DNA from 4 places in the Moorella naiadis (nom. illeg.) genome. Region 4 is predicted to be linked to each of the others. Evidence: riboswitches for the same ligand, from Rfam matches in the RefSeq annotation. Region 4 holds a riboswitch; each other region holds the start of a gene.
The links. A riboswitch is a leader RNA that binds a small molecule or an ion and turns the genes downstream of it on or off. The one in region 4 is predicted to bind cyclic di-GMP.

Region 1: another riboswitch for cyclic di-GMP. It lies ahead of SDD30_RS04685 (HD-GYP domain-containing protein); the one in region 4 lies ahead of SDD30_RS13835 (methyl-accepting chemotaxis protein).
Region 2: another riboswitch for cyclic di-GMP. It lies ahead of SDD30_RS07710 (copper amine oxidase N-terminal domain-containing protein); the one in region 4 lies ahead of SDD30_RS13835 (methyl-accepting chemotaxis protein).
Region 3: another riboswitch for cyclic di-GMP. It lies ahead of SDD30_RS01500 (type II secretion system F family protein); the one in region 4 lies ahead of SDD30_RS13835 (methyl-accepting chemotaxis protein).

What each region holds. Positions count from the first base shown of each region.
Region 1 is NZ_JAXGFQ010000005.1:68,636-76,049, reverse strand. Features, by position in the region: gene radA (DNA repair protein RadA) at 1-563, opposite strand, end outside; gene SDD30_RS04690 (phosphatase) at 956-1,702, opposite strand; gene SDD30_RS04685 (HD-GYP domain-containing protein) at 2,110-2,706, opposite strand; cyclic di-GMP riboswitch class I at 2,794-2,898, opposite strand; gene SDD30_RS04680 (AbrB/MazE/SpoVT family DNA-binding domain-containing protein) at 2,942-3,238, opposite strand; gene pnpS (two-component system histidine kinase PnpS) at 3,296-4,741, opposite strand; gene SDD30_RS04670 (HD domain-containing phosphohydrolase) at 4,799-6,001, opposite strand; gene SDD30_RS04665 (DUF1858 domain-containing protein) at 6,095-6,283, opposite strand; tRNA gene SDD30_RS04660 (tRNA-Sec) at 6,452-6,549, opposite strand; gene SDD30_RS04655 (ABC transporter ATP-binding protein) at 6,703-7,410, opposite strand; gene SDD30_RS04650 (ABC transporter ATP-binding protein) at 7,394-7,414, opposite strand, start outside.
Region 2 is NZ_JAXGFQ010000009.1:46,777-54,190, forward strand. Features, by position in the region: gene SDD30_RS07690 (NEW3 domain-containing protein) at 1-844, shown strand, start outside; gene SDD30_RS07695 (ABC transporter ATP-binding protein) at 847-1,821, shown strand; gene SDD30_RS07700 (ABC transporter permease subunit) at 1,934-2,938, shown strand; gene SDD30_RS07705 (response regulator) at 3,616-3,981, shown strand; cyclic di-GMP riboswitch class I at 4,065-4,152, shown strand; gene SDD30_RS07710 (copper amine oxidase N-terminal domain-containing protein) at 4,285-5,199, shown strand; partial or broken gene SDD30_RS07715 (CHASE3 domain-containing protein) at 5,595-6,026, shown strand; partial or broken gene SDD30_RS07720 (histidine kinase dimerization/phospho-acceptor domain-containing protein) at 6,225-6,380, shown strand; gene SDD30_RS07725 (sensor histidine kinase) at 6,495-6,938, shown strand; gene SDD30_RS07730 (response regulator) at 6,971-7,363, shown strand; gene SDD30_RS07735 (HD-GYP domain-containing protein) at 7,356-7,414, shown strand, end outside.
Region 3 is NZ_JAXGFQ010000002.1:32,873-40,286, forward strand. Features, by position in the region: gene SDD30_RS01480 (prepilin-type N-terminal cleavage/methylation domain-containing protein) at 1-204, opposite strand, end outside; gene SDD30_RS01485 (O-antigen ligase family protein) at 329-2,359, opposite strand; gene SDD30_RS01490 (prepilin peptidase) at 2,509-3,261, opposite strand; gene SDD30_RS01495 (prepilin-type N-terminal cleavage/methylation domain-containing protein) at 3,268-3,678, opposite strand; gene SDD30_RS01500 (type II secretion system F family protein) at 3,813-5,027, opposite strand; cyclic di-GMP riboswitch class I at 5,076-5,158, opposite strand; gene SDD30_RS01505 (type IV pilus twitching motility protein PilT) at 5,236-6,243, opposite strand; gene SDD30_RS01510 (GspE/PulE family protein) at 6,256-7,414, opposite strand, start outside.
Region 4 is NZ_JAXGFQ010000026.1:20,269-27,682, forward strand. Features, by position in the region: gene flgM (flagellar biosynthesis anti-sigma factor FlgM) at 1-52, opposite strand, end outside; gene SDD30_RS13815 (protein-glutamate methylesterase/protein-glutamine glutaminase) at 307-1,503, opposite strand; gene SDD30_RS13820 (chemotaxis protein CheW) at 1,487-3,544, opposite strand; gene SDD30_RS13825 (chemotaxis protein CheW) at 3,541-4,029, opposite strand; gene SDD30_RS13830 (DUF1540 domain-containing protein) at 4,295-4,453, shown strand; gene SDD30_RS13835 (methyl-accepting chemotaxis protein) at 4,539-6,377, opposite strand; cyclic di-GMP riboswitch class I at 6,442-6,531, opposite strand; gene SDD30_RS13840 (polysaccharide deacetylase family protein) at 6,659-7,414, opposite strand, start outside.

The DNA of each region.
Region 1 (7,414 bases), on a different contig from region 4:
ACCTGGGAAACACTGCCCGGGGCGGCCTGGACCTCAGGAAGGATCATGGTCTGGATAGAATCAATAATAACTACTGCCGGTTGCAGTTTTTCAATCTGGTCAATAATGGCTTCGATATTGGTCTCGGCCAGCAGGTAGATGGCGCCGTCCAGGGCACCCAGCCGCTGGGCCCGGAGACGGGTCTGCCCGGCGGATTCCTCACCAGTGACATAGAGGATACAGCCGTACTTGCAGGCCAGCAGGTGCGCCACCTGCAAGAGCAGGGTGGACTTACCAATTCCGGGGGCCCCGCCCACCAGGACCAAAGAACCAGGTACCAGCCCGCCGCCCAGGACCCGGTCCCACTCACCCAGTGAGGTTACCAGCCTCCTGGTGCTGATATCGTTAACTTCCGCCAGCAAGACCGGCGTGGCGGCTGGTGCCGCGGGGTTCTGGGAGATTGTAGTTATTTCTGGTTCCAGCACCAAACTGTTCCAGCTGTCGCAACCGGGACAGCGGCCCAGAAACCCCAGCGATTCATAACCGCACTGCTGGCAGACATAACGTTCTTTGAGCTTGGCCAGTGCTTTTTCCTCCGCAAATAGACTTCTAACAAACCTGTTTCTGGGGGAGCCCCGCATGGGGGCTGACGCGCCCGTCACGAAGGACGAAAATGCAAGTGGAGGCAGGGGCTGGCGGATACAGGCGGAAGGCGACTTGGTTCGCGGCGTTAGCAAACTCAGCGAAGCCGCGGCGGTGAACGGGATAGGGATCGTAACGTAAATTAAGGAACGAAAAATTACGTTCTCCGCGGAGCCTGTACCGCCAGCCCCGCGGCTGTTACTGTAAGTTGCAACCACTTTTGGCTGAACCCTATTTTAGGAGAAGTGGCTCCGCACCCCTGCAGCACACCGCGTGCCTATAGCCTCCGGGGTCATTATAGCACCAGAAAACCTTCTTGGGAAGTCCTGCCATCTTAGACTCTGCCTTCCTGGACTGCTTCCCGGTGGCGGCGATGCCAGCCCAGGTACTCCTTAACGCGATCGACCGTTTTATTCATCACCTGATCCTCGCTAATCCCAGCACTACGGGCGACCTGCCAGGCGCGGGTGAAATTACCGACTGAAGTAAAGATATGAGCATCGCTATTTAACGCTACCTGCACTTTATGCCTTTGGGCGAGTTTGGCCAGTAACTGGCAGCGTGGCAGGCTCCCCTGGCGGCTGACGCTAAAGGAATTATTGTTGATTTCCAGGGCTTTATGCTCACTAGCCGCCGCCAGGACCAGCTTTTCGATATCCACGGGGAACTCAGGGTTGCCTGGATGGACGATAAGGTGGACCCGGGGGTTGGCTATGGCTGCCAGGACGGCCCGAGTATATTCTTCTACGGAGCGACCGTCAAAACCAGTCAGGGCATGAAATCCCGCCAGGACTATATCCAATTCCTCCAGGAGGCGTTCTGGTAGATCCAGGTGCCCCTCGGTATCAATGATATTAGCCTCCACGCCCCGCAAAATTTCCACGCCGCCAATCTTGCGGGGCAGGGCCGCCAGGTTGCCAAAATAGTATTCGTGGGGACCACCGGGCATCTTCAGCCCGTGGTCGGTAATGGCGATCATTTTTAAACCGCGCTTTTCCGCCGCCGCGGCCATCTCTTTAACAGTGCTGTAGGCATGACCGCTGGCGATGGTATGGGTGTGGAGATCGGCTTCAAATAACACTGGCTGCAACTCCCTTCTTATTTACGCTTGCTTCCTCTTGCTAATCCTTTTTGTCCTTCTATAGTATAGCAACAGGTTATTAATCTAATATTAAAGGTCTTTTATTTTAATTTTAAGCTGCCCCTTCTATAAATAATATCCGCCAGGGGGGATTAATACTAACACAGGGTCGGCCGGGGGGCAGATCAGTAACCGCCCGTCGCGGCTTGGCGTTAGTCAATCAGGATTAACGTTGGGTTGGTAAGGGTAGTTGCTGACCTAAAAAAGTGGCCCAGAAAATCTGGGCTGTAAAGTAGTATATATTAAGGAGGTCAGAGGACACCTGGTTGAAGGTAATCAGGTCTTCCTTTCACTGATATTATAACTCATTACTGTTAAAAATCAATATCAGGCCTGTTAAGGTTAGATTAATTTTCAAAGCCCCTTTGCGACGCCAGGCGGTTATTCTTTTTTAACAGTCGCAGGATCATGGTAAAAAAAGCCGGCACCAGTTCCGGGTCAAACTGGGTTCCCGCGTTATCTTCAACTTCTTTTAAGGCTGCTGTTAGCGGGCGAGGTTGCTGGTAGGGTCGGGAGGAAGTCATAGCTTCAAAGGCGTCCGCTAAGGCGATAATCCTGGCTCCCAGGGGGATGTGCACGTCCTTAATACCATTATAGCCGCGCCCATCCCAGCGTTCATGATGATAGGCTACCAGCTCCAGTACCATCCGGTTGGTGCTGGTAGAGGCCAAGAGCTTAACCCCCGCCCGGGCATGGTTCCTGATAACCTGCCACTCCTCCGGCGTCAGGGGGGTTTTCTTGTTCAGGATAGAGCTGGTGATGGTTAGTTTACCAACATCATGTACCAGCGCTCCTTCATAAATAGCCTGGCAATTATTTGTCTCTAAACCGCAGGTCTGAGCCAGGTTCAGTGCCAGGGCGGCTACGCCCAGAGAATGCCGGTAGGTAAAGGGGGAATGGGCTGCCAGCCGGCCCAGCCAAAACTTAATCTCCTGCCACTCCAAGAAACGTTCATCCTCTTCCCCCCAGGGCCGATCCGTCAGATAATAAAAAAAGCCTTGCTCCTCAACAAGACTATGCCGCCACTACGAGCCGGCAGCCTGGCGATCATAGCTTCCCGCCAGTTTCTCCAATGGGGAAGCCTTAGACCCATGGCTTTGTGCCCCCGCCTTTCGACGGGTTTACCCTTGAGCAGCCCTGGTTACAAAAAAATATGCTTTTTAAGCTTTACTTCGACATCTAACGCAATTTCCCTTTCTTGTTGTTTAAATTCCCACTTGCTCCCACCTCTCCCAGGCCCAGTTTTTGGGCCAGGGCCCGATAGTACTTCTCCGCACACCGGCGACAAAGGGTATCTCTACCGATGGTTACCAGATCTACTTGCAGGCCGCAATAACGGCAACTTGGCTGGGAGTCGGCCCGCCGCAGATACCACTCCCCGCCTTCCTTCACCAGAAACTCAATTTCAGCGCCGGGGTATAAATCCAACTGCTGGCGTAACTGGGCCGGCAGGGTTACCCGCCCCTTGTTATCAATAATCCGCCTGTTACCGTCCGGGGCCTGACTCCCAGGTGCTCTGCGCTTCCCGGTAATTTATTCCGCCTCCCCTCCCCCGTTAGCGATCGGAAGGGTAAAGAAGAAACAGCTACCCTGTCCGGGTTTGCTGGTCACATTGATGCTCCCGCCATGGGATTCGACGATATGTTTGACGATAGCCAATCCCAGGCCAGTACCACCCATTTCCCGGGAACGGGCTTTATCCACCCGGTAGAAGCGTTCAAACACCCGGGGCAGGCTTTCGGGTGGAATGCCAATGCCGGTATCTTCCACTTCTACCTGAACTACATCCCCTTCCGGGATGGCCCGCACCATTACCCTCCCCCCAGCCGGGGTATACTTAATCCCATTATCAATAAGATTAAGCAACACCTGGTTCAAATAACTCTCACTAATAGCCAGTGCCGGTATACCCTCAGGGATTTCCGTCTGCAGGTCAACGCCTTTATCGCCGGCCAGGGGGGTTACCGTAGCCAGGATCCGTCCCAGAGTACTCGCCAGGTCAGCCCGGTCCGAAGTCTGGCGCTGGGGCTGGTTCTCCAACCGCGATAAGGCCAGGAGATCCTCAATTAACTGTTGCAGGCGGCGGGCTTCGTTATTAATGATGCCCAGAAAGCGCCGGCTTACCTCCGGGTCTTCCAGGGCGCCTTCCAGTAATGTCTCGACAAATCCCCGGATTGAAGTCAAGGGGGTACGTAATTCATGGGAGACATTGGCCACGAATTCCGTCCGCATCTGCTCCAGGTGGCGGATAGTGGTAATATCACGCATGGTCAGGACAGCACCTACCACCCGGCCTTGCTCGCTGGTAATGGGCATGCCGTGCACCTTAAATAACTGGCTGGTAGTGGGGAAGAGCCTGACCTCCTGTTCCAGGGGCAGGCCGCTGGCCAGGATTTCCTTGACCATTTCATCAATCTCATGGTTACGGATAACCTTGAGGAGGTATTTATGCACAATTTCAGGGCCTTTTTTGCCGATCATTTCCTCAGCTGCCGGGTTCACCATAATCACCCTGCCGACCTGATCGACGGCTACCAGGCCGTCCGTCATACTGGCCAGGATAGCCTCCATCCGGTTACGTTCGGCCGCTAGCTCCCGGAAATTATTGCGCAGGTTTTCCACCATAACATTTAAGTGGTGGCTTAATAAACCTACCTCGTCATCGCTCTGTATCTCAATCCGCTGTTCCAGGTCCCCGGCGGCAATCCGGCGGGTAAGGGGCAATATAGCCCTGAGGGGGGTGATTATACCACCGGCCAGGATAAAGGTGCCTCCAGCCAGGAACAGGAAAACCAGGAACATGACCTTTAAGAGCTCCCCTTCCAGCTTGCCGGCCAGGGGCCCCGCCTGGAAGGGAGGAAGCAGAGGCAGGCTCAAGGCATTGAGGATGACCAGGTGGAGGTAAAGATAGGCCCCCAGCAAGGTTAAGAAAAGTAGCGCTACGAAGTTCAGGGTGATTCTCCAGCGTAAGGAGTGCATAATCCTGATCCCTCGCCTTCCACTGCGGTTTATCCGGTTTGTACCAGACTATGTAGGTTATGTTAGCAGGCACGAGGCGACACCTACAATCTTCGGGTCAAACTGGCTCCCGGCACCTCCGGCCAGGACCTGGACGGCCTCCGCGGGGGTACGCGTCCACTGGTAGGGCCTGTTGGAAGTCATGGCATCAAAGGCATCGGCAACGGCAATAATCCTGGCTCCAGCTGGAATCTCGCCGTCATGGAGGCCATAGGGATAACCTTTACCATCATAACGTTCGTGGTGCAAGCCGGCATCCCTGGCCAGGTCCTTCAAGCCGCTCACCCCGCTTAATAACTCAATGGTCCGGACAGGGTGACGGCGCACGACCTGCAGTTCATCCCTGTCCAGGCGCCCTGGTTTATCCAAAACAGCCCGGGGTACGGCAATCTTACCAAAGTCGTGCAGCAGGCCGGCAATCTCCAAGCGCTGTAATTCCTCTACCCCGTACCCCAGACAGCGGGCCAGTTTTAAGGCATAGGCCGCCACCCGGTGGGAGTGTCCGGCAGTATAGGCATGTTTGGCGTCGATAATGCCGGCAAAGAGGTCGATAGTTATTTTCATCGGATCCTGTACCTGGAAGTTAACCGGCGGTAGAGCCATTATAACCTGGAACATCTTTAATTCCAGGGCCACGTTGGTGGCTATTTCCCCATAAAGGGGCCCCTGCAGTAGTTTGTCCAGGGTAGCCAGAAGTTCCGGGGGAAACCCTCCTCTAACCTTCCTGAGAAGTGTACCCCTGAGGCTAGACCAAGGGGCGCCGGGATGGGCGCGTAAAACCAGGTCCAACTCATCAGCCAGGCCTAAAATCAGGGCTCCCGGGGCCAGGTCCTGGCCTTTAATACCCCGGGGGTAACCGGAACCATCCCAGCGCTCATGGTGATCCCGGATCATGGCTGCCGCCTCGTCCCCCAGGCCGGGAATGGCCGCTACCATGACCGCGCCCTTTTGGGGGTGGTCCAAAATCGCCGGGTTACCACTGGCTTCCGGTTTCACGACAAGGTGGACCAGGTGATCGTCCAAGCCTATGGCGCCCAGGTCGTGGAGCAGGCCGGCATAAAACACCCGGTTCGCCAGTTCAGGCAGTTCTCTCCGGGCTAGTTCCTGGGCCACCAGGGCTACCCGCCAGGCGTGATAGAGTTTCGTTTCTTGTTCAATGTCCAGGATAGTCGATAAAGCTACCACCAGTTCGCTAAAGGTACGGTCCGGCGAGTATATCATGATTTTTCCTCCCCCGGTTAAAACTCCGTACTACAAAAAAATCGCCCTTTACGTTTAGGCAAAGAGCGATTCCCTGGATCCTTGATTGCCTTCCTATTCAGCCACCTGTGACACTTTCTTATTCAGGGCAGTAATAAGGCTATCAACGTCAATGCCATGGGCCAGTGCTCCCTGCTCGATATTCTCGAAACGAGCCGCGGCGCAACCCAGGCAACCCATGCCATGCTCCATAAACACAGGTACAGTCTGGGGATATTTGCTGACAACTTCCGTGATACTCATTTCCTTGGTGATGGTGGCCAAATATATTCACCTCCTATTTCCCTTGCCTGGCGGCGACGGTAATCAAAATTTAATTTATTTGAAGCAACCCATCATGTTAATCATTATAATACGGCCAGGGTCCTTTTGTAAAGAAAATAGCAGCATTAAAGCTGCCCTCCTAAAAACTGGCGGGAGTGTGTGGGAATCGAACCCACCGCGCCCGGGTTCGCCGCGCGCCAGCTGGATTTGAAGTCCAGGCAAGCCACCAGGCCCGATCCACCCCCAGGACATTATACAATCCCCGGACATACCCCGTCAAGGTACTGGTAATCTAGCTAAGCTGGCACGTGTACCCGCTGGCGCCGGTGTGCCAGAAGTGGCGCCATTGATGGTCATCATGGCCCTTAGCTGGCCGGATTGGTAGGCGGTCCCTTTTCCTACCCGCCCAGATAGGCCCGGCGCACCGCCTCGTTGGCAGCCAGTTCTTTGGCCTTACCCTGCAGGGTAATCCGACCGGTTTCCAGGACGTAACCCCGGTGGGCGACGCTGAGGGCCATGTTGGCGTTCTGTTCTACCAGCAAAATGGTGGTTCCCTGCTGGTTAATCGCCCGGATGATATTAAAGATCTCCTGCACCAGCAGTGGGGCCAGGCCCATGGAGGGTTCATCCAGGAGCATGAGGCGGGGCCGGGACATGAGGGCGCGGCCGATGGCCAGCATCTGCTGCTCGCCGCCGCTTAAAGTGCCGGCCAGTTGCTTCCGGCGCTCTTGCAGGCGGGGAAAATGCTGGAAAACCTCGGCCATGCTTTTACTGATACCTTCCCGGTCCCGGCGCAGGTAAGCGCCCAGTTCCAGGTTTTCCTGCACTGTCAGGTTGGGAAAGACCCGCCGGCCCTCGGGTACCTGGGAGATGCCCATCTGGACAATGGCCGGCGCCGGTAAGCCCTTGAGATCCCGCCCCTGGTAGATAATGCTGCCATTACGCGGGCGTAAAAGCCCGCAGATGGTATTCAAGGTAGTACTTTTACCGGCGCCGTTGGCGCCAATCAGGGAAACAATTTCGCCTTCCTCAACCTCCAGGGAAATCCCCTTCAGGGCATGGATGGCTCCATAGTAGACATCTATATTCTCAACCTTGAGGAGCATCGCC
Region 2 (7,414 bases), on a different contig from region 4:
CGACGCCCAGCCCGGCAGTTATAACTTTGTAGTCCAGGCCACCGGGGCCGGGGCCTCCTCCGAATTAACCCTGCAGGCAGTCATTAAAGAAGCTTCTGCGGGGGGTGATAAGATAACCACCGATTACCCGGTTTTAAGCGGTACCAGCAGCACTAATTACCAGTTCCGGGTAACCCTCACCAATAATGGTGCCCAGGAACGTTCCTACAGCCTGGCCGCCCAGGCGCCGCCGGGTTGGCAGGTAACCTTCAGCCCCGCCTATGACAGCAAGCAGATTGCCAGCCTGAGCATCAAACCAGGCCAGAACCAGGGGCTGGATGTCAACGTGAAACCGCCCCAGGATGTCAAGGCCGGTACCTATAATATTCCCATCCAGGCTACCTCCGGCAGCAGCAAGGCGGGGGTAGTATTAAAGGTCAACATCACCGGAACCTATAGCCTGGAGTTGACGACCCCCGACGGCCGGTTGAACGTCGACGCCCTGGCCGGTAGGGAGAGCCCGGTGACCCTGGTGGTCAAGAATACCGGTAGCGCCGACTTGACAGGCATTACCCTGGCGGCCAACGCCGCCAGCAGCTGGGCCGTGACCTTCAAACCCGATAAGATCGACTTGTTGCCGGCCGGGGGCAGCCAGCAGGTGACGGCCTTTATCAAGCCGTCTAACGAAGCCATTGCCGGTGATTATGTCGTCCGGCTCACGGCCAATGCCCAGGAGGCCAGCGGTAACGCCGATTTCCGGGTCAGCGTGCGGACCTCCACCCTATGGGGCGTTGTAGGGGTTTTGCTGATCTTGGCGGTAGTCGGCGGCGTGGCCTGGATCTTCCGGAAATACGGGCGGCGATAGCTATGGCGGCACAGGAAGCAGTTATTGTCACCCGCAACCTTACTAAGCATTATGGCAGCATCACCGCTGTCCAGGATTTGAACCTGGAAATCCAGCGGGGGGAGATCTTCGGTTTGTTGGGACCCAATGGTGCCGGTAAGACGACCACCATCCTGATGCTCCTGGGCCTGACCGAGCCGACCGGCGGCCAGGCCCTGGTGCAGGGTCTGGAAGCCACCCGCCATCCATTGGAGGTTAAAAGAATCATCGGCTACCTGCCGGATAACGTCGGTTTTTACGACGATTTGACGGCCAGGGAAAACCTGCTCTATACGGCCAGTTTAAACCAGATCCCTGCGGGTGTGGCCAGGCAGAGATTGGAAGCAGCCCTGGCGGAGGTTGGCCTGGCGGACGTCGCCGGCCGCCGGGTACGGGAGTTCTCCCGCGGCATGCGGCAACGCCTGGGCATCGCCGATGTAATCCTGAAAGACCCGTCGATCATTATTCTCGACGAACCCACCCTGGGGATTGATCCCCAGGGCGTCAAGGAATTACTGGACCTAATTGTCCGCCTAGCCCGGGAGCGGGGGAAGACCATCCTTATCTCCTCCCACCTTCTGCACCAAGTCCAGCAGGTCTGCGACCGGGTGGGAATCTTTGTCGGCGGCAAGCTGATAGCCGTAGGACCGGTGGCCCTCCTGGGGCAGCAGGTCATGGCTGGTAAGCTTCTGGAGGTTGAACTCCAGGCCGAGCCGGATAATAACGACCTGCTGGCTGCCCTGGAGGCCTTGCCCGGTGTGGCCGCCGTAGAACGTCGCGGTGCCTTTATCCGGGTGAGCTGCGCGGCCGGCGTTGATATCCGCCGTGAACTGGCCCCCTACCTGGCCGGCAAGGGATTTACCCTGTTCTATTTACGGGCCCGAGGTTATGACCTGGATGATATCTACCGCCAGTATTTCCAGGGTGAGGCGTTCACGGTGCACGCTGCCACTAGCTAATAAGGGATAGAAGCGACCAACGAGCTTTAATCTGGAACTGGCGTGACCAGTTCCTACAACCCTCTCACATCTCACCGCCAACATCTCACATCTATTCTGAGGGAGGTATACCATGGCACGCTGGCAGGATAGAGTAGAGGACTGGCTGGCCTGGTGGCGGCAGCAGGAGTGGTTCAGCGGCGGTCTGCGGGCTGTTTTCCAGAAGGAACTGGCTGATAACCTGGGCAGCACCCGCTTTACCATCCTCTTCCTCCTAGTGGCTATTGCCGGTATCAGCGCCTTTTATGTCGCGGCCCAAAGCATCCGCCAGGCGGTAGGTCAGGAGAATTCCCATTTTGTCTTCCTGCGCCTCTTTACAACCAGCGGCAGGAACCTACCGCCCTTTATAACTTTTATCTCTTTTCTGGGCCCGTTGCTGGGACTGGCCTTGGGTTTCGATGCCATTAACGGCGAGCACAATAAACGCACCTTGAGCCGGCTCCTGGCCCAGCCCATTTACCGAGATGATGTAATAAATGGTAAGTTCCTGGCGGGACTGACGGTTTTGGCCCTAGTCATTCTGGCCCTGGGATTTCTAGTGGCCGGCCTAGGACTCCTTTTGCTTGGCGTCCCGCCGACAGGGGAGGAACTGGGCCGACTCCTCATTTATCTCCTGGTGACTATTATCTATGTGTCTTTCTGGTTGAGCGTCTCCCTGCTCTTTTCCCTGTTATTCCGCCAGAATGCCACCTCAGCCCTGGCGGGCATCGCCGTCTGGCTCTTTTTCGCCCTCTTTGCCGGCATGCTGGTAGGCCTTATTGCCGACGGCCTTTTCCCGGCCAATCAAAACTCCCCGCCACAGCAGATCCTGCATAACGCCACTTTGAAGCAGGACCTGGGCCGCCTTTCGCCGACGACCCTTTACGATGAAGCCACCATCACCCTGCTCAATCCGGGGGTGCGCACCCTGGGGCCGGTATTAGTCCAGCAGCTGGAGGGGGCCATCCCGGGCAGCCTGCCCCTTGACCAGAGCCTACTCCTTATATGGCCCCACCTGGTCGGGCTGATCGCGGCTACCCTGCTTATTTTCGCCCTGGCCTATTACTTCTTCATGCGCCAGGAGATCCGGGCCGGGTGATGTTTGCTATTTTGCTATAATCTCTTTTCCCAGGAGACGGAGCGAAACGCAAGCGAAGCGAAGGGAAACCTAACCTGCCGGGGGCCTGAGGGGATTTCCACGGGTTATAGCGGCCGGCAGAATAAGAGAATGAGGACAGCAAAATTAGCTGCCCTCGTTTTTTATGATTATATTTACGGCTTAAAAATTTAATACAGGTTATTGGAGGATTTAGGTAAACTATGTCGAAATACGAAAAAAATAGTATCCAATAAAGGAGCCAAGGCAATGTTATATATCTCAATAAATACCATAAATTCCCTGGGGGGGGGGGGGGGGGATATTTTACCACCCCCACCAGAAAAAACAACTACCTTATAGTTATATTATCATCCCCCTCTTTCTCTTTTGCTATTTTTATCTATCTTGTGATTCCTCCAGCCTGTCTTGCGATCTGGGGCCGCAAGACCCTATCTTACCATATACCCCCTCCCCTCTTTATCTTCCAGGTGATTTATTACGTTTACGATCGTTACGCTCGCCACCATTCCTCTGATCAGGGTTGCCTTATTACCTTCAGCTGCAAGTGATAATTACCGCGGCTTACAGGAGGCAATGCCATGAGCAGAGGCCTATTGGAGATGGGAGTCACTAAAGTGCGCCTCAGCAGCAAAGAAATCTAACTGGAGGCAAATTTAATGGCTCATTTAATCTTACTGGTAGAAGATAATGAAGCTAATAGAGTGCTGTTAAAGGATATCCTGGCGTTGACCGGCAATGAGGTTTTAGAAGCCGTTAATGGCGAAGCAGCGGTCCAGCTGGCGCAAGAACAAAAGCCACAATTAATTTTTATGGACTTGCAGCTACCGGGTATTGATGGGATAAAGGCGACTAAAATCTTGAAACAGAATCCCAGCACCAGGGATATACCTATTGTGGCCGTTAGTTCTTATGCCTATGCAAGGGAAAAGCAACTTTTCCTGGCAGCCGGGGGCAATGTTTACCTGTCCAAGCCTATAGATGTTGATCTAATCTTAGCAACAGTGAGCCGGTTTTTGCCATGAAAGCATGAAAGATGGATAATATATAATTAATTTGCTGCCAGGCACTCAAGAAATTATTAGATATGCCGATGATTCTTTTTAAGAACCGCAAAGGGCAAACCCGACCGAAAGGCGGGGGCGCAAAGCCACGGGCCTAAAGCCTTGACAGGCTATGGCAGCCGGGTTGCCGGGTAAGCCATAGTGAAATTTTTTGGCGATAACGGGCAACCCGGGCTGAGGCGGGTTGTCCTAAAATTTTTATAGGGGGTATGCTGGATGAAGTATAAAAAATTAATCAGTACCCTGGCCATAACCGGCCTGCTCTTGCCAGCCGGCATAGCTTATGCCCTCCCGGGTAATGGTCATGACAACTATAGTCCTGGCCAATATACGGTAGTTACCGCTGGAGGGGCTAACTATGGGATTAAGGTTAAAGGGGAAGATAAACAATTAGAAGATGAGTCAGAAGATCAGACAACCGAAGCTCAAGATGAGACTAGAAACAGGAAAGAAACCGAACCAAAAGAACAAGAAATAAAATCGCAGGAGGGGGCCAGGACGAAGGAAGAAAAAGAAGTGCAAGGATACCTAGACAAGGAAATTTCCGGGCTCCAGGTTACCCCGGAAGCACAGGTGAGGGAAGAAAACCAGGTAAGGGAAGAAACCCAAAATGCCGGTCTGGTGAAATTTCAAGGTAGAATCCGGGTTAAGAATAAAGAAATAAAATTTGATGTACCGCCAGTGATTAAAGGAAACCGGACCCTTATCCCCGTCAGGGCGGTTACCCAGGGTCTAGGCGCGACTATCAATTGGGACGAGGCAACCAACACCGTAACTATAACAAAAAATGGAATTACAGTAGTACTTATGCCTGGAAGTACAGAAGTAACCGTCAATGACACCAAAATCAATTTGGATGTCCCCGCGGCAATAATCAGCAACCGTACTTTTGTACCCTTGAGGTTTCTGGGTGAGGTATTTAAAGATAAAGTGCATTATGATGCAGCAACCGGCAACATTGATATTGAAGAAGGCAACGAAAACGAGGCAGGACAAGGTACTGAGTCTCCACCACCTGGTACAACGGCGCCTGAAAGTCCGGTTAACAGCAGTCCAACTACTACGACAGTACCGACAAGTACCAGCCCCACACCTCCCGCAACAACAGGTACCAGTACGACAACTACTCCTTCCATCCCAGCGCCGACAACAACGACCTCCTCTTTACCTGCCGCATAAAGCGGCACAAATCCCTGCTTTTATCGCAGCGGGGATTTTTTTTGCTGTTGCAAAGCCGGGTAGCTTGACTTGGTTAAGGACCGCGTTTTTACCGGCGCAGGTAAAATTTTCCTTGACGATAAAAAGGGTAGCACCTATAATTAAATTGGTAGAATAGTGTCACTTTAGGGAGAAAAAAGTCGGTGGACGGTGCTTGGGGCCCCGGAGGTGCCACTATGGCCGAGGAATTGAGACACCGCCGGCAGCGGCCTTTATGACGCCGGGCGGCGTTTCCAGTAAAACTTATAGGTGGCGGTCCGAAAATGAAAAAGTATTTTAATTCCAGAGTACTAGTGAGCATTATAGTCTTGTTAATTATTGGCGTCATAGGCCAGACTTTCTGGCTGTATGAGCAAATGACGGAACTGGCCCGTCGGTATTACCAGGTAGGCCGGGAGAGTTATACGGCTTTGTACAACCTGAAGAGCATAGAAAAGCTGGTCATGGATATGGAAACGGGGGTACGCGGTTACCTCTTGACAGGCGATCCGGCTTTCCTGGATCCTTACAATGAAGCAAAGCAAGAGGTGCAGGATTATTACCAAAAATTGTCGGGGAATTTAAGCGGGGATGCCGCCTCCCGCAGTTACCTGGAGAGCATTAAACAAGAAATTAAGGATTGGGTAGTGAAGATTGCCGGTCCGGCTATGGCCGACCGTAAGCTATTGGGGCCGGCGGCGACTTTACAAAATTTGACGGCCAGTATTGATTTTTCCCGGAGTAAATCCATCATGGACCGCCTCAGAGATAAGTTTGATCGGTTGGATACGAACCTCGAGGCTCGCCGGGACCAACAAATGCAGGCTGTCTTAGACTGGAATCACCACATAACCATATTAATGATAGTAGTAACTGGGATACTACTGTTGGCTATAATGGTTCTGGGCCTGGCGCTTTATCGCTTGCTGCGGCAAGTAGAGGTACAGAATGCCCAGCTCCTGGACAGGGAAGGAAGGCTGCAAAAAGCCATCCGGGAGTTATATATGGCTTCCAAGATGAAATCGGAGTTCCTGGCCAATATGAGCCATGAACTGCGCACGCCCTTAAACGCCATTATCGGCTTTGCCCAGGTATTGCAGAAGCAATACTATGGGGCCTTAACTGAAAAACAGGTTAAGTATGTCGAGTATATCTTGACCAGCGGCCGGCATCTCTTAAGCCTGATCAACGACATCCTGGACCTGTCGAAGATAGAAGCCGGCAAGCTTGAATTGGAGCCAGCCACCTTTTCCCTGCCAAAACTACTGGAAAACAGTTTGATCATGGTAAAAGAAAAAGCAGTGCGGCACCGGTTGGAAGTTATTTTACAGGTGGACCCGGATATCCCGGAACTTACCGCCGATGAACGTAAAGTGAAGCAAATAGTCTATAACCTGTTGAGCAATGCCGTTAAATTTACCCCCGACGGCGGTAAGATTACCGTCCGTGCCCGGCTTCTACCCGGTGATCAAGTACAGGTTAGCGTTGCCGATACGGGCATCGGCATCGCGCCGGCAGACCAGGAGAGGATTTTTGAGGCCTTTATCCAGGGCGACAGCGGTTATACCCGCCAGTATGAAGGGACGGGCCTGGGACTGGCCCTGGTCCGCCGCCTAGTTGAACTGCACGGGGGCCGGGTATGGGTGGAAAGCGCCGGCTCCGGCCAGGGTAGCACCTTCTACTTCACCTTGCCGCTACGGCTAGAAACGAAGGAGCAATGATGATTAATAAAGATTCCGGGGGTGAAAACTTCATGGCGGGACCAATTTTAATAGTCGAGGATAACGAAGCCAACCGGGTCTTGCTGGAAGAAATCCTGACCCTGGGGAATTATGAGGTTTTGAAAGCCGTTGATGGCGAGGAAGGGGTCCGCCTGGCCCGGGAACAACAACCCCGGTTGATTTTGATGGATATCCAGCTACCCGGCCTGGACGGAATCAGCGCCACCCAGGTCCTGAAGGGTGACTCTTTGACCCGCCATATCCCGGTTGTCGCTATTAGTTCTTACGCTTATGAGAGGGAGAAAGAACTTTTCCGGGCCGCCGGGGGTGACGCCTACCTCACCAAACCTATTGATGTTGATGTAGTATTGCAAACCGTAGCGAGGTTTCTGGAGGGAGAGGCTTCAGGTGGAAAAAATGCCTAAGATCTTGGTGGTCGACGATGATGAGCTAAACCTGGCCTTAATGGAAGCCAT
Region 3 (7,414 bases), on a different contig from region 4:
CTCCCCGCCCATGGCCACCTGCTGCAGGTTACGAATTTCGTTGACTAGCTGCCAGGCTGCTGTCTGCACCTGCCACCAAGCCAGGCCCCGGGCTACCACCGGCAGGGCCGCTGTGGCCAGGAGGCCGGCAAGGGCCGTCACCGCCGCCATTTCGACCAGGGTAAAACCCCGACCGTTTCGTATGGACTTAAAGCCTGCGAGCACCTTGCCCAGCTCCAAACTTTTCAATTCTCTCGCTAATTGTTAAGCTCTTATGACAAAGTCAGGGCATCCAGAAGCGATTGTAGTTGATTGGCAAGGTTTGTTGCTAATTTGAGGTAATTCTATTCTAAGACCCATCCAGGTGGCCGGCAGCCCGGTAACCGGCTAGAATTCCACCGGCCAGGGGGTCGCCGGGGAAAAGGGCCAAAACCTGGCGTAACTGATCGGCGGCAAAGCCATACCAGCCTTTTTCCTCGTAATAACGGGCCAAATTGATTCGCAGCGCCCGGATGACCTGTAAGACCTGTTCCCGGTAGAAGGGAGCCGGGGCCATCTCCAGGGCGTAACCGGCCTGGATAAGACCTTTATTCCATATTTCGCCGGCCAGGTCTTTTTGACCTGCTACGACATAAAAATTTCCCAGGTCGAAATAAAGGGAAGGCACGTAACCTCCCACCGCTACAGCCTGCTGAAAAAGGCGGCCGGCCTCTGCCTGGTTACCGGCCCTCTGTTCATAAAAGGCGAGCTGGCTGGCGTGGTTGTAGTCATAGGGGCTGAGTTCCAGGGCCCGCTGCAACTCCCTGCCCCCTTCCCGGAAGGCTGGCGTCCCCTTGGGAGCTGTCGCCAGGGCCGCTCCCAGGCGGGCATGGTAGGTATCATTCCAGGGATTTAACATAACGGCCCGGCGCCAGCCGGCTAGGGCTGCCTCCCGCCGGTTGGCCGCAGCGGCCCGGTCACCCTGGCAAGCGTACAGGTAACCGCCACCCAGAAGCAGGCCGCCGGTAAGGATCAGCAGGGATAAAACCAGGGGAAAAAAGGTCATCAGGCCCTGCAAATTCAACCTATAGGTAAAAGTATTCCTGCTCCCCATCCCGGAGGCTAATCCTCCGCCGGCCGGTAAATTTTGCGGTAGGGCAGCTTGCTGCTCCTTATTGAGGGCCCCTTCCCCCAGGAGGAACAGGCCACAGGCCGCTGCAGTCCAAAAGGTCAGGGTCACCGCCGGCATATCCCAGGAGAAATCAAGGCCAATATGCAGGAGGAAAGCCATCACAGCCCCGCCGCTGGCCGCCTGAAGAGGAGCCAGGGGCCCCCTTTGCCGCTGGCGCCAGAAGGGGAGCAAGAGGGCTGCCACCATACCCAGGAAGATAAGCAGCCCGGGCCAACCGGTTTCCGCCAGGACCTGGAGGTAATGGTTATGGACATAGCGGGAGTACCAGCGGCCGCCGTCGTAAAAAGAGAAGTAAACATCATGGAAAGAACCGCCGCCGAACCCCGTCCAAGGCCGTGCCAGGAACATCCCCACCGCCGCCCGCCAGAAGGCCAGCCGGCCTTCCACCGAACTTTCCATAAAGGTATCCGGCCGGATCAAGGCCCGTAGGATAGATTCCGCTCCGGCCAGTCCCTGGGTCCAGGGAGCTAGAAGGGCTATCACCCTTACCAGGAGGAGTGTCATCAGGCAGAGTCCAGCCAGGGCTCGCAGCCGTTCTATCCGGCCCTCTCGCCCGGATAGCCAAAAGGATGCCAGGAGACCACCGCCCAGGGCCAGCAAAGAGCCGCGGGAATAGGAAAAAACCAGGGCCGTGCCGCTAATGACCAGGCCAACGGCCAGGAGCCTGCCGCCCTGCTGCCAGTAACGACCCAGGCCGAGGAGTACCACCATGGCCAGGTAAATCCCCAGGGGGTTAGGGTTGATGAAGGTAGCCTGGATACGGTCGGCCTTGATAAATAGGTACTGCAGGAGGCCCACCATAGCTACCAGGGTACCAACTAAAATAACCACCGTCAGCAGCTTGTCTACTTCTTCCCGGCTAAAGGTAGCCCGTACCTGCCAAAAAAAGGCCAGGTAGAGGGCCGTCCGCAGGGTCTCGTTTACTGTAGCGTTAACCTCTACCGACCAGGCGAGGCCCAGGGCCAGCCAGGTTAAAAAAAGAAGCCCCGGCCAGAAGGGGCCGCAGCTCCCCGGATTACAGTTTCCCGGATTAAAGCCCTGCCGCCGGCCGCAAAACCAGGCCAGCAAGCCACCCGTGCCGGCCAGGATAAAGCCCGCTACCTGAACACTTTCGGGGTAACCGTTATTCAGCAGCGGCGCCGCTCCGGCCAAGACCATGACCAGGGGCAGCACCGGGTGCTGTTTCTGGGCCTCGAAAATAACCGGCACCTTCTTTTAAGGCAGGATTTGCTGATGGGCTAACGCCTCCTGGGCGTATCCCGGTCTCGCGAGCTCTTCTCCGCGCTGCTACTTGCCTTCCCCAGCCGTTACCCGGGAGTCGAGTAGATAACTACATTTAGGACTTCAAAAATAGCACTTTAAAAAAAGGTGGTCGTGTACCAGTTGATTATTGTTGTCCCCCACCAGATGGTGCTCATTGTCCCCAGGGCCAGGAAGGGGGTAAAGGGCAAAGGGTCGCGACGTCCCCGGTGTTCCAGGAGCATCAACATCAACCCGACTACGGCCCCCGCCAGGACCGCCAGGAAAAGGGCCAGGAGAGTCTCCGGCCACCCCAGGAAAAGCCCCATCACCAGGGCCACCTTCACATCACCGCCGCCCATGCCACCCCGGCTGAGGACCGCAATCAGGAGCAGTAGACCCCCGCCCAGACCGGCTCCCAAGAGGGCCGCCGACCACGGTACCTCCCCCAGGGGCAGGAAAACCAGGCCCGCCGCCAGGCCCAGCCAGACCAGGGGGTCCGGTATGGTGCAGGTCTGCAGGTCGATGCCGGCAATCACCAGAAGTAATGAAGCCAGAAAGGCGTATTTGATCGTCAGCGGCGACAAACCGAAGTGCTGCCAGAGGCTCAGATAAATGGCCGCCGTTAGGACTTCAAGCTCCGGGTACCACCGGGGCACAGGGGCGCCGCAGTGGCGGCAGCGCCCCCGGTGGATGAGATAACCCAATACCGGTAGCAGCTCTACCGGCCCCAGGCGCCGCCCGCAGGCGTCACAACGGGACGGCGGGTAGACGACGGACTCACCCCGGGGGATCCGGGCGATGCACAGGCCCAGAAAACTGCCGATAGTGAGGCCGAGGAAAATAATAAGTACCTGAATTATACCTGCCATTGAAAACTATGGTTGTGTCGGCGGATAATATACCGGGGTACTACTTCCTGGAGCTTGATAGTACAAGGTGAAGGGAACATAAATATTGTTCCCAGGATTATATGTTATTTGTGAGTACCCATAGTCGTTATTCCAGGGCGTCTTAGGCACACTGGCAAGGTATTTGCCATTCACCAAATTACTTTGCCAATTATTAGGATCAGGCAAGCCATTTTCTGCCGTATAATACATCTCAATGGCCGAGCCGATGGTCTTCAAATCGGCATTTGCTTTGGCCTTTTTCGCTTTGTCGCTCTGCCCCATAAATTGCGGTACGGCTATAGCCGCCAGGATGCCGATAATGACGACCACCACCATGAGTTCAATCAGGGTGAAACCCCGGCGGTCTTTTAACATTCGGCGTATATAATTTAGCATTATAATCCTCCTCTCCCTTCGAAACCAAAACTTGTCGTTACTCCTTAACTTCCGGCGTCTTATTACCCATTCTGAAAACACCACTCTCTACCATCCATCTGCTGCCGGTGTGTGTCTGGTGGTATTATATATCCTCAATGCACCCCGCCGGCCAGGGAAAAGACCGGCATGAGCACGGAGATTACCACCAGGCCGATGATCCCCCCCAGGGTCAGGATAAGTAGGGGCTCGATCATGGATGACAACCGGGTCACCGTCTCCCCCACTTCCCGGTCGTAGAAGTTGCTGATCTTCGCCAGCAGGGCGTCCAGGGCTCCCGTCTCCTCGCCCACGGCAACCATCTCCACCACCATGGGCGGGAAAACGCCGCTGGCTTCCAGCGGTGCTGCCAGGCTTTGGCCGTCCCGCACGCTCTCTTCGGCCCTGGCTACAGCCCCGGCTACCACAGCGTTGCCCGCCGTGCGCCGGACGACTGCCAGGGCGGATAGGACCGGCACGCCGCTGTGGATAAGGGTCCCCAGGGTGCGGCTGAAGCGCGATAACACCGTCTTCTGCATAAGGGGCCCGAAAACCGGTAGGCGGAGGAGGAGACGATCCAGCTGGTAACGCCCGTTCGGCTTCTGCTGCCAGCGCCAGAAACCATATGTAGCCACCACCAGGATAACCAGCAGTACCGGCCAGGCCCGCCGCATGGCGCTGCTCATCCCTAGGACCAGTCGCGTCGGCCAAGGCAGGGGTACCTGCATACTGGCCAGCATGTTCTGAAAGGTCGGCAGGACATAGGTCAGGAGGAACATCACCGCCCCCACCGCCACCAGGCTTACCACCACCGGGTAGGTGAGGGCTGATTTGACCTTTTCCTCCACCTCGTGCTCCCGTTCCAGGTGCTCCGCCAGGTGCTCCAGGGTCTCATCCAGGGCGCCGCCCAGCTCCCCGGCCTCTACTGTGTAGACGAAAATCGGCGGGAAGACCCGCGGCTGGTGCTCCAGGGCCCGGTAAAGGGCTTCGCCGGCCTCCAGCTCTCCCAGCAGGGCAGCTGTACTCTCCCGCAGGGTGGAGTTCTCCGTCTGCTTCTGCAAGATCTGCAGGGCCGAGACGATAGGCAGGCCAGCCCCCAGCATGGTAGCCAGCTGACGGCAGAAAAGAGCCAGGTCACGGCGGCTCACCCGCCGCCGCAGCAGCTGCCGCCAATTCCACCCCTCACCCCTGGCGGCACCGGCCGGCCGGCAGGTAGTGATAAAAATACCCCGGCCGCGCAGCTCCCGGATGGCCATTTCCTGGCTAGCGGCCTCTACGGCCCCCTGCACCACCTCCCCACGTGTATCCCGCCCCCGGTAAGTAAAGGTCATGCTCTTCCTCCAAAAAAAGCCCCCGGGTGCAAGGAAAGAGATAGCTTCCCCGGCAGCCCGGCGGCCATAGACAGGTCTACAGGCCCGTAGCTTTGCGCCCCCGGCTTTCGCCGGGTTTGCCCTTAAGCAAGGGTAATGATCCTTTATTCGCCATCAGAACCCAAAATCCTGCCAGCCAGTGGGTGTTAACCTCAATTTAATTTTCAACTTATGTATCCCCGGCAATGACACCTCGCTCTACCAGCTGCCGCAGGGCGGCATCCATAGTCTGCATGCCGTAGCGGGCTCCTGTCTGCAGGCTGGATACTAACTGGTGGGTCTTGCCTTCACGAATGAGGTTTCTCACTGCCGGGGTGGCAATCAAGCTCTCCACCGCCGCCACCCGGCCGACCCTGTCAACCCGGGGTAAAAGCTGCTGGGTAATCACCCCTTCCAGGGTATCGGCCAGCTGGATGCGGATCTGGCCCTGCTGGTGGGGGGGAAAGACGTCGATGATGCGGTCGATACTCTGGATGGCACTGCTGGTATGGAGGGTGGCTAGGACCAGGTGGCCGGTTTCCGCCGCGGTAATGGCCGTGGCGATGGTTTCCAGGTCGCGCATCTCCCCCACCAGGATGACATCCGGGTCCTGGCGCAGGGCGGCCCGCAGGGCCCGAGCAAAGGAGTGGGTATCAGAACCCACCTCCCGCTGGTTGACGATGCTTAATCGGTGCTGGTGCAGGTATTCAATGGGGTCCTCCAGGGTAATGATATGGCAGCGACGTTCCCGGTTGATTTTATCTACCAGGGCCGCCAGGGTGGTGGACTTACCACTACCTGTCGGTCCCGTTACCAGGACCAGGCCGTGCCGGCGCTCCGCCAGTTCCCCTACCACCGGCGGCAAACCCAGGGAGTTTAGATCTGGAATCACCCTGGGGATCAGGCGGATGGCCGCCCCGGTGCTGCCCCGCTGGTGAAAGACATTGACCCGGAAACGGCCTACCCCCGGCAGGGAATAGGCCAGGTCGATTTCGCCCTGTTCCTGAAATATCTCCCATCGCTCGCCCACCATTGGCCGGACTAAGCTCTCTGCTATGCCGCCATCCAGGGGCTCCCACTGGTGCTGGACCTGGAGTTCACCGTTGACCCGGAAGACTGGCGGCAACCCAACGGCGAGATGGACGTCGGAGGCCCCGGCTGCGGCAGCGGCCGCTAGGATGGTTTTTATATCGAGCATCTACATCCCCCTTTACAGGCCCCCCAGGGAAACCCGCAGCACTTCGGCTACCGTGGTTATTCCCTGGCGGGCTTTGGCCAGCCCATCTTCTATTAATGGTACCATACCGGCGGCTACAGCCGCCTCCTTCAGGGCTGTTGCCGGTGCCTTGGCGGCCACCAAGCCCCGCAGTTCCTCATTCATAACCAGGACCTCCTGAATGGCCGTCCGGCCGGCGTAACCCGTATAATGGCAGGCCTCACAGCCCCGGCCACGCCAGAGCTCCTCCCTCTCCGGCAGCCAGGAGCGCTCCGGGGTACCGGGCTCGGGCCGGTAGGTTTCCCGGCAGCGGGGGCAGATCTGGCGCACCAATCGCTGGGCCACCACCCCGATGAGGGAGGAATTCACCAGGTAAGCCTCGATGCCCATATCCAGCAGGCGGGTTATCGCCCCGGCAGCGTCGTTGGTATGCAGGGTGCTGAAGACCAGGTGACCGGTAGTGGCTGCCCGGACGGCAATATCGGCTGTTTCCCGGTCACGAATCTCCCCGACCATGATGATATCCGGGTCCTGGCGCAGGATGGAGCGCAGGCCGGAAGCAAAGGAGAGCCCGGCCCTGGGGTTGACGCGCACCTGGTTGATACCGGGCAGCAGGTATTCCACCGGATCCTCAATGGTGACGATATTTTTCTCCGGTGAACTCAAGGAATTGAGGGTGGCGTACAGGGTTGTCGTCTTACCGCTCCCCGTTGGCCCGGTAATCAATAACATACCGTAAGCACTCCGGACCAGGCTGGTATAGCGTTCCTGAACGGCAGGCAGAAACCCCAGCCGGTTCAGGGGTAGGAGCATGGCCGCCTGATCCAGCAGGCGCAAAACAACCTTTTCCCCATAAACTGTCGGCAGGGTAGAAACCCGCAAGTCGACATTGTGCCCGTCCAGCGTAAACTGGAAGCGGCCGTCCTGGGGCAGCCGTTTTTCGGCAATATCCATCCCGGCCAGGATCTTGATTCTGGATATCAGGCTGTTTAAAACGCCCAGGGGCAACCGGGACACCTCGCGCAGCAGGCCGTCTACCCGTAGGCGCACCCGCACTTCCCCTTCCTGGGGTTCGATATGGATATCGCTGGCCTGGGCCTGGATAGCCTGCTGGATAAAGTTATTGACCAGGCGAACGGCCGGGGCACCACTG
Region 4 (7,414 bases):
AGGCCGCGCGTACCCTGTTCCAGGAAACTGGTCCCTGTCCGGTTATCTGCAAACCCCTGCACCCCTGTCAACCTAATCTTAAGTCACTATCTTTATATCGGTAAACCAGGGTAGAACTTTACCCTGGCGGAAAAAGGTAAGCGGTGGTCAGCGGGACAACGTCTAATTACGGGCAATGAAGTTGTTGGTTGGCGCGGCCCCAACCAAATTAAGTATCACTTAACTGGGTTTCTCCTGTCATCCTCGGATCATCGCCGTACCTTCTCCGTTTTATGGACGATGGTAAAATAAAACATGATTAAAACGCTAACCCGTCCCGGTCACCAGGGTTACCATAGCCGGGGCGATTTCCGGCAGGGGCAGGACCCGGTCGGCCAGGCCGGCCTCTACCGCCGCCCGGGGCATGCCGTAGACGACGCTGGTGGCTTCGTCCTGGGCGATGACCTGGCCGCCGCCGTCTTTAATAGCTCGTAAACCCCGCAGGCCGTCGTTCCCCATGCCGGTGAGGATGACCCCCAGGCTGCGGGAACCGTAGGCCCTGGCTACCGATAAAAAAAGGGCGTCGGCCGCCGGCTTAAATAAGGTGGCGAAACCCGCATCGTCGGCCAGGTGCACCTTAACTGCACCAGCCCGCCGTTCCAAGAGCATCTGCCGCCCCGCCGGGGCGATGAGGACCAAGCCGGCCCGGACTACGTCCCCTTCCTGCGCCTCCCGGACCTCCAGGGGGGAAAGCTCGTTCAGCCGCCGGGCCAAGGGGCCGGTGAAGCCCGGGGGCATGTGCTGGACAATTACTACGCCGGCCGGGAGATCGCCGGGCAAGGACGCCAGGACCTGGCGCAGGGCCGCCGGCCCGCCGGTAGAGGCGCCGATGGCGATGATGACCGGCGCAGGCCCGGCACCGGAAACCGGCACTATGGAGGAACTATCGGTCAAGGTGGCTCCTGATTGGAGGCCGGTCCGGCTGTCCGTTTCACCAGCCGCCGCTGCCGCCCGGTCTGCCGCTGTCCCCCTACGGGTCCGGATATCCTCCCGGTCCGGTCGGGGAGAAATAAAAGCTGCCGGGATAATCTCCCGGCAGGGTTTACCCCGGCCAAGACGCCCTACCGGCACCCGGGCCGCGGTTTTGACCTTTTCCGGCAAAACCCGGGCCAGTTCCTGGACATCTGCGGTTTTAACCGGCTTCAGGACAAAATCGACGGCCCCCAGTTCCAGGGCCCTCAGGGTCACCTCGGCCCCGGCCGTCGTATGGGCGGAGAACATGATGACGGCCACCGGGTTATGCGCCATCAGGGCTTCCAGGGTCGCTAGGCCGTCCAGGACCGGCATCTCCTGGTCCAGGGTTATCACCTGCGGCTGCAGGGCCGCAACCTTCTCCAGGGCCTCCCTGCCGTTACGGGCATAGCCCACTACCTGGATGGCGGGATCGGACGCCAAAATATCACTCACCAACCGGCGGCTGAAGGCCGAGTCGTCGACGACCAGGACCCTAACTGGCCAGTTCACGGTCCGGCTCCTCTCCCAGGAAGTTTACCAGGCTACGCACGTCCAGGATCAGGGCCACGCTGCCGTCGCCCATGATGGTCGCCCCGGCCAGGCCCGGAATCTTACCGATGAAGTTCCCCAGGGACTTGATGACGATCTCCTGTTCGCCCAGGAGGTTGTCGACGATAAAGCCGACCTGTTTTTCCGCCAGACCGACAATGACGACGGCGTAGTTCTCTCCCTCCGGCGCGGTGGTGCTCAGCCCCAGGGCCTGCCCCAGGTAGATCAGGGGCAGGACCCGGCCGCGGACGACCACCACCTGCTGGCGGTGGACATGCTGGATACTGCTCGGGGCGACGTCGATAATCTCCATCACGTTGGCCAGGGGGAAGGCGTAGACCCGGCCGCCGACGCGGACCAGCAGGGAGCGATTAATGGCCAGGGTCAGGGGCAGCTTGATGGTAAAGCAGGTCCCCTTGCCCGGGGTGGTGCGGATGTCGATGGTACCGTTGATTTTTTCGATATGATTGCGAACGATGTCCATCCCCACACCCCGGCCGGAGACGTCGGTTATCTTGGCGGAGGTGGACAGGCCGGGCAGGAAGATCAGGTCCACCACCTCCCGCCGGCCCAGGCGGGCGGCGGCCTCGGCGCTGATGAGGCCTTGGGCTACGGCCTTGGCTTTAATCTTCTCGGCGTCCATGCCGGCGCCGTCGTCTTCTACGGTGATGACGATCTGGTTCTCCTGGTGGAAGGCCTTCAGGCGTACTGTCCCCTGGCGGGGCTTGCCTTGCTTAAGGCGTTCCTCCGGGGGCTCGATCCCGTGGTCGATGGCGTTACGCAGCAAGTGGATCAAGGGGTCGCCGATTTCCTCAATGACCGTCCGGTCCAGTTCCGTTTCCCGGCCTTCGATGATAAAATCAAGCTCCTTGCCGGCCTTGCGAGCCAGATCCCGGACCATGCGGGGGAAGCGGTTGAAGACCTGCTCGATGGGGAACATGCGGGCCTTCATGATCTCCTCCTGCAGGTCAGAGGTGATGCGGCCGATGTGCAGGGAGACCTCTTCCAGGGTCTCCAGGAGTTCTTCGTTGGCCAGCTTGGCCTGCAGGCCGTTGCCGACCTCGGCCAGGCGGGTGCGGTCGATGACCAATTCCCCCACCAGGTTCATGAGGTTCTCCAGGCGCTGGACGTCCACCCGCACCGTTTGGCTGACCCGGTGCTCGCCGGCGGCCCCACCTCCACTGACCCCCGGGGCGCCCTCGCGGTCCGGCTGTCCCGGCTGGGGCGCCTGACTATCCGCTGCCGCCACCCGGTCTTCCTCCAGGATGATGGGCCGTACTTGGACGTCCTTAATTTCCGACACCGATTTAACCACATTGGCCAGGGTATCGGCATCCTCCCGGCTGACGAAAGCCAGGACAAAGGAGTCGTTAAATTTCTCGGCCTCCAGCTCCTGGGTATGGGGGACGCTCTTGATGACCTCGCCCAAGTCTTTCAGGTTGTTGAAGACCAGGTAGGCCCGGGCCGATTTCATCTGGCAGCCGGCCTCCAGCTGCACCCGGATCTCGTAGGCGCGGAAGCCCTTAACCTCTGCCGCCCGGATGACGTTCTGCTCCACGTCGTCCAGGGACAGGGTTTCGAGGGTGTTAGCCCCGGCCACCGCGGGGGCGATGGGGCCGGCCAAGACTGCCTCCAGGCGGGCGACTACTGCCGCGACTTCGCCTTCGTCACCTTGACCGGCGGCGATGCTGTCCTTTAAGCCCCGCAGTTTATCCACGGCGGCCAGGAGGATGTCGATGATCTCGCGGGAGACGGCCAGCTTCCCCTGGCGTAAGGAGTCCAGGACGCTCTCCATGCGGTGGGTGAGGGTGGCCAGGCGGTTGAAGCCCATGGAGGCCGAGGAGCCCTTCAGGGTGTGGGCCGCCCGGAAGATGGTGTTCAACAGGTCTTGGTCGCCGGGGGTCTGCTCCAGCTGGACGACGGCCTCGTCCAACTGTTGGAGCTGTTCCTCGGCTTCGTCCAGAAAGACGCCCAGGTATTGGGACATGTCCAGGTCGCTCATTTGCTCGCCACCCCGGCGGCCACTTCTTGCTGCAGTTCGCGCTGCTCGCTCTCCCGCAGCACCCGGTCCAGGGCCAGGAGGATAATCAATTTGTCGTTCCACTTGCCCACGCCCTTTAGGTAGGCGACGTCGATGCCGCTGATCATGGGCGGCGGCGGCTCGATGCTGTCGGCCGGCAGGCGCAGGACCTCCGAAACCGAGTCGACGATCATGCCCACCGTCATCTCGCCCAGCTCGACCACCATGATGCGGGTATTGTTGGTAGCCTCGGCGGCAGGCAGGTGGAAGCGTTTATGCATGTCGAGGATGGGGATAATCCGGCCGCGCAGGTTGATGACCCCTTCGACAAAGGCCGGGGTCCGGGGGATCTCGGTAATGGCCTGCAGGCGGATAATCTCCTGTACGTGGTTAATCTCAACGCCGTAAGTCTCGCCGGCCAGCTGGAAGACGACCAGCTGGACTTCCGGGACCGTTTCGGCTGCCATATGTAAATCCCACCTTTCTATAGAAAAAAGAGAAGAAAAAAGAGAAAGAAGAGCCTTTCGGTGACTCGGAAGCAAGATGTACTTACAGGAAAATTCTGCGTCCGGGGTCCGATTCCTGCAGGTGCGGAAATATTTTTGCCAGGATAGCAGCCGCCGTGCTGGTAAATGCTATTTTAGTAGAGCCTGTCCCCGCCAAACCCGCAGCGGTTACTGTAAGTATCAACCATTCTTAGTAGGAGTCTATTTGCGGAGGGGGTGAGCAATTATGCCCCAGGTTAAATGCCGGGTGGCCAACTGCATCTACTGGCAGGACGGCGCCTGCAACGCGGAAAAGATCAACATCGCCGTCGAAGGGGTGCCGAACAACTCCAGCGCCCACAACGACCGCGATACCGAGTGTGAGACCTTCCAGGCCCGGGCCTAGGCGGGGGCCAGACCGGCAAGGCCGTTATCCCCGGTTAGCCCGGCAAAACGACAGCCAAAGTTGAAGTCAGGGGAACACCGCCCCTTTACAGTTTGAACCGGGCGATGGCCGCCTCCAGCTGACCAGCAGCGGCTGCCAGTTGCCCGGCGGCCTGGCTGATCTGGTCGACGGCCGCCGTCTGCTCTTCCGTCGAGGCCGACACCTGCTGGGTGCTGGCCGCCGCTTCCTCGATGCCGGCGGCGATACTCTCCACCCGCTCCTTGACCTGGCGGGAACCGGCGTACATGTCCTCCGCCTTTTCCGCTACGTTCTTGATCCTGGCTACCATGGTCTGGATGGCCTGGTCGATGGCGTTGAAGGCCTTGCCGGTGCGGGCCACCACCTCAGTGCCCTGCTGGACATCCTTGGAGCCTTCGGCCATGCTGGTGACCACCCGCTCCGTCTCCCGCTGGATCTCCTGGACCAGGCCGACAATCTGCTTGGTAGCTTCAGCCGATTGCTCGGCCAGCTTGCGCACCTCTTCGGCGACTACGGCGAAGCCCCGGCCCTGTTCCCCGGCCCTTGCGGCTTCAATGGCTGCATTCAAGGCCAGGAGGTTGGTCTGCTCGGCAATGCCGGAAATGACGCCGACGATCTGGCCGATTTGCTGGGAACGATTCCCCAGTTCACCCACCACCCGGGCCATGCTATCCATCCGCTGGGAAATAGCCGCCATCTGGTCCGTAGCCTCGGCCACGGCCCGGCTGCCTTCGGTAGCTTTAATCGCCACCTGGTCGGAGGCCGCCGCCATTTCCTCGGTGTCGCGGTGGACTTCTTCGACCCTGACCACCTGGCCGTCGGTGGCCGCCGCCGTTGCGCTGACCTGCTGGGCCTGGTCTTCCGCCCCTTTAGCCATCTCCTGGACGGTCGCGGCCACCTGGCGGGCGGCCTCCCCCACTTCCTGGGACATGCGGGCTAGGTCCTGGCTGGCCGCGGCTACCTGGCCGGTCATATCGCGCACCCGACTGATGACCTGGCGCAGGTTGTCGCCCATGGTGTTGAAGGCTGTGGCCAACCTGCCGATCTCGTCTTTACTGGCCACCTGGAGGGGCTCGGCGGTAAGATCGCCGCCGGCTACCCGATCGGCGTAGGCCGCCACCTGGCCCAGGGTCTTACCCACCATGCGGCTGATAAACCAGGCGATGAACAGCCCCAGGAGCAGGGTCAGGAGCAAGCCGGTCAGCAAAGTCGCCCGGGCGCTGGTGAGGGCCGCGTTTAATTGCTGCTCCGCCGCGGCCGTACTTTCCACAATGGTTTTATCCATATGATTGCCGATGTTGTTGACGTTGTCCAAGGAGGCTCCCATCTGGAAGCTCAGGATGGGCAGGGCCGCCATGCGGTCTTGCTGGCTGACGTTGACGATGCTGTTATGGAAGGTATCGCTAAAGCTCTTGGCCGCCTGGCTCATGGCCGCCAGGTAACCGGCCACCTGGCTGTCGAGTTTTTGATTCTCCAGCTGGGCTCGAGAATTTTCGAAACGTTTCATGGCGTCGTCAAAGCCCATGACGTGGGTCTGGGAGCCGTTGATTATGTAATCGGTAGCCCGGCGGTAGGCGTCCCAGATATCATTGCTCATCTCGTTAAAAAGCATGTTCTGGTTATGCAGCGTCGTCGCCTGCTGGTATAGATTGGCCACCTTTATGAGATTGAAATTGACGTAAACGACTACGGCGACAAAGATGGCGATCACCAGGCAAAAGCCAGCCGTCAGCCTGGTCCCCAGGCGCCAGCGGCTGAAGAAGCCGGCCCGCGCTTTACGCGGGGCTGCCGGGGTTTTCTCTTGCCCTTTGGCCTGGGGCTGCTGCGGCTGCTCTGGTTCCTGTCCCGGCTGGCCTATCAGTCCCTGCGGCTGCCGTTCCTTCTTTTTAAACAGTTTTAAGCCCATAAAAATTCCTCCTCCGGTTTGGACGAAATATAAAAAGGGCTACCCGGTGGGTAGCCGTTCCACCCGTGGTAACTGGCTGTCCTGGCCCTTGGTCTGGGCTGTAGACCCTCTAGTTTTGCGCCCCTACCTTTCAGCAGGTTTGCCCTTTCGGGGAAATTTTCCTTTTTTCGCCTTAATTATACCGCAGGAAGGGCAGGATATGCAAGATATACCAGGGAAGAAATTGGAGGTGGGGTAATTCGCAGGCGGCGCCTAACGGTATCTCCCAGCGGTACCGGACCTTATGGAGTTTTACCGGCAGCGATGAGTTCCGACACCGTCACTAGTTCGTAACCCTGGTCGCGCAGGTCTTTAATCAGCTCCGGCAGGGCGACCAGGGTGCCAGGATGGGCCTCATGCAGGAGGACGATGCTGCCGTCGTGAACATTGGCCAGGACCCGTTTAAGAATGGCGGGTGGTCCGGGGTTGGACCAGTCCCGGGGATCGACACTCCAGGTGACGGTGCGCTCATGCAAATCGCCGGCCGCGGCCAGGAGGTTGGGCCCCATGGCGCCATAGGGGGGCCGGAAATACTTGACCGGCTGGCCGGTGATCCCGGCCAGGGCGGTGGCGGCCCGGTTTAAATCATCCCGGGCCGCCTCCCGGGATACCTTACCCAAGTTGGCGTGGCGCCAGGAGTGACTGGCTACCTCATTGTTGCCAGCCAGGACGGCCTGCACCAGTTCCGGGTGGGCCGCGGCCCGGCTGCCCACCATAAAAAAGGTGGCCCGGGTCCCCATAGCCGCCAGGACCTTCAGATAACGTTCCGTCCAGCCCGGGGTCGGGCCGTCGTCAAAGCTAATGGCCACCCGGTGCCCGGCCCCGGCCACCTGGCGCAGGGGCTGGGGGTTTTGCTGGGGCTGCGGGTCAGTGGCCTCTTGGGACTGCTGAGGTGGGGCCGCGCCAGGAGTAAAGCTGCCCTGGGGCGCGGCAGCAGGAGGCTGGTCGTTCGGGGCGGCCGGCGATGAGGTTTGGGTGTCAGGTTTGCTGGCCGCCGG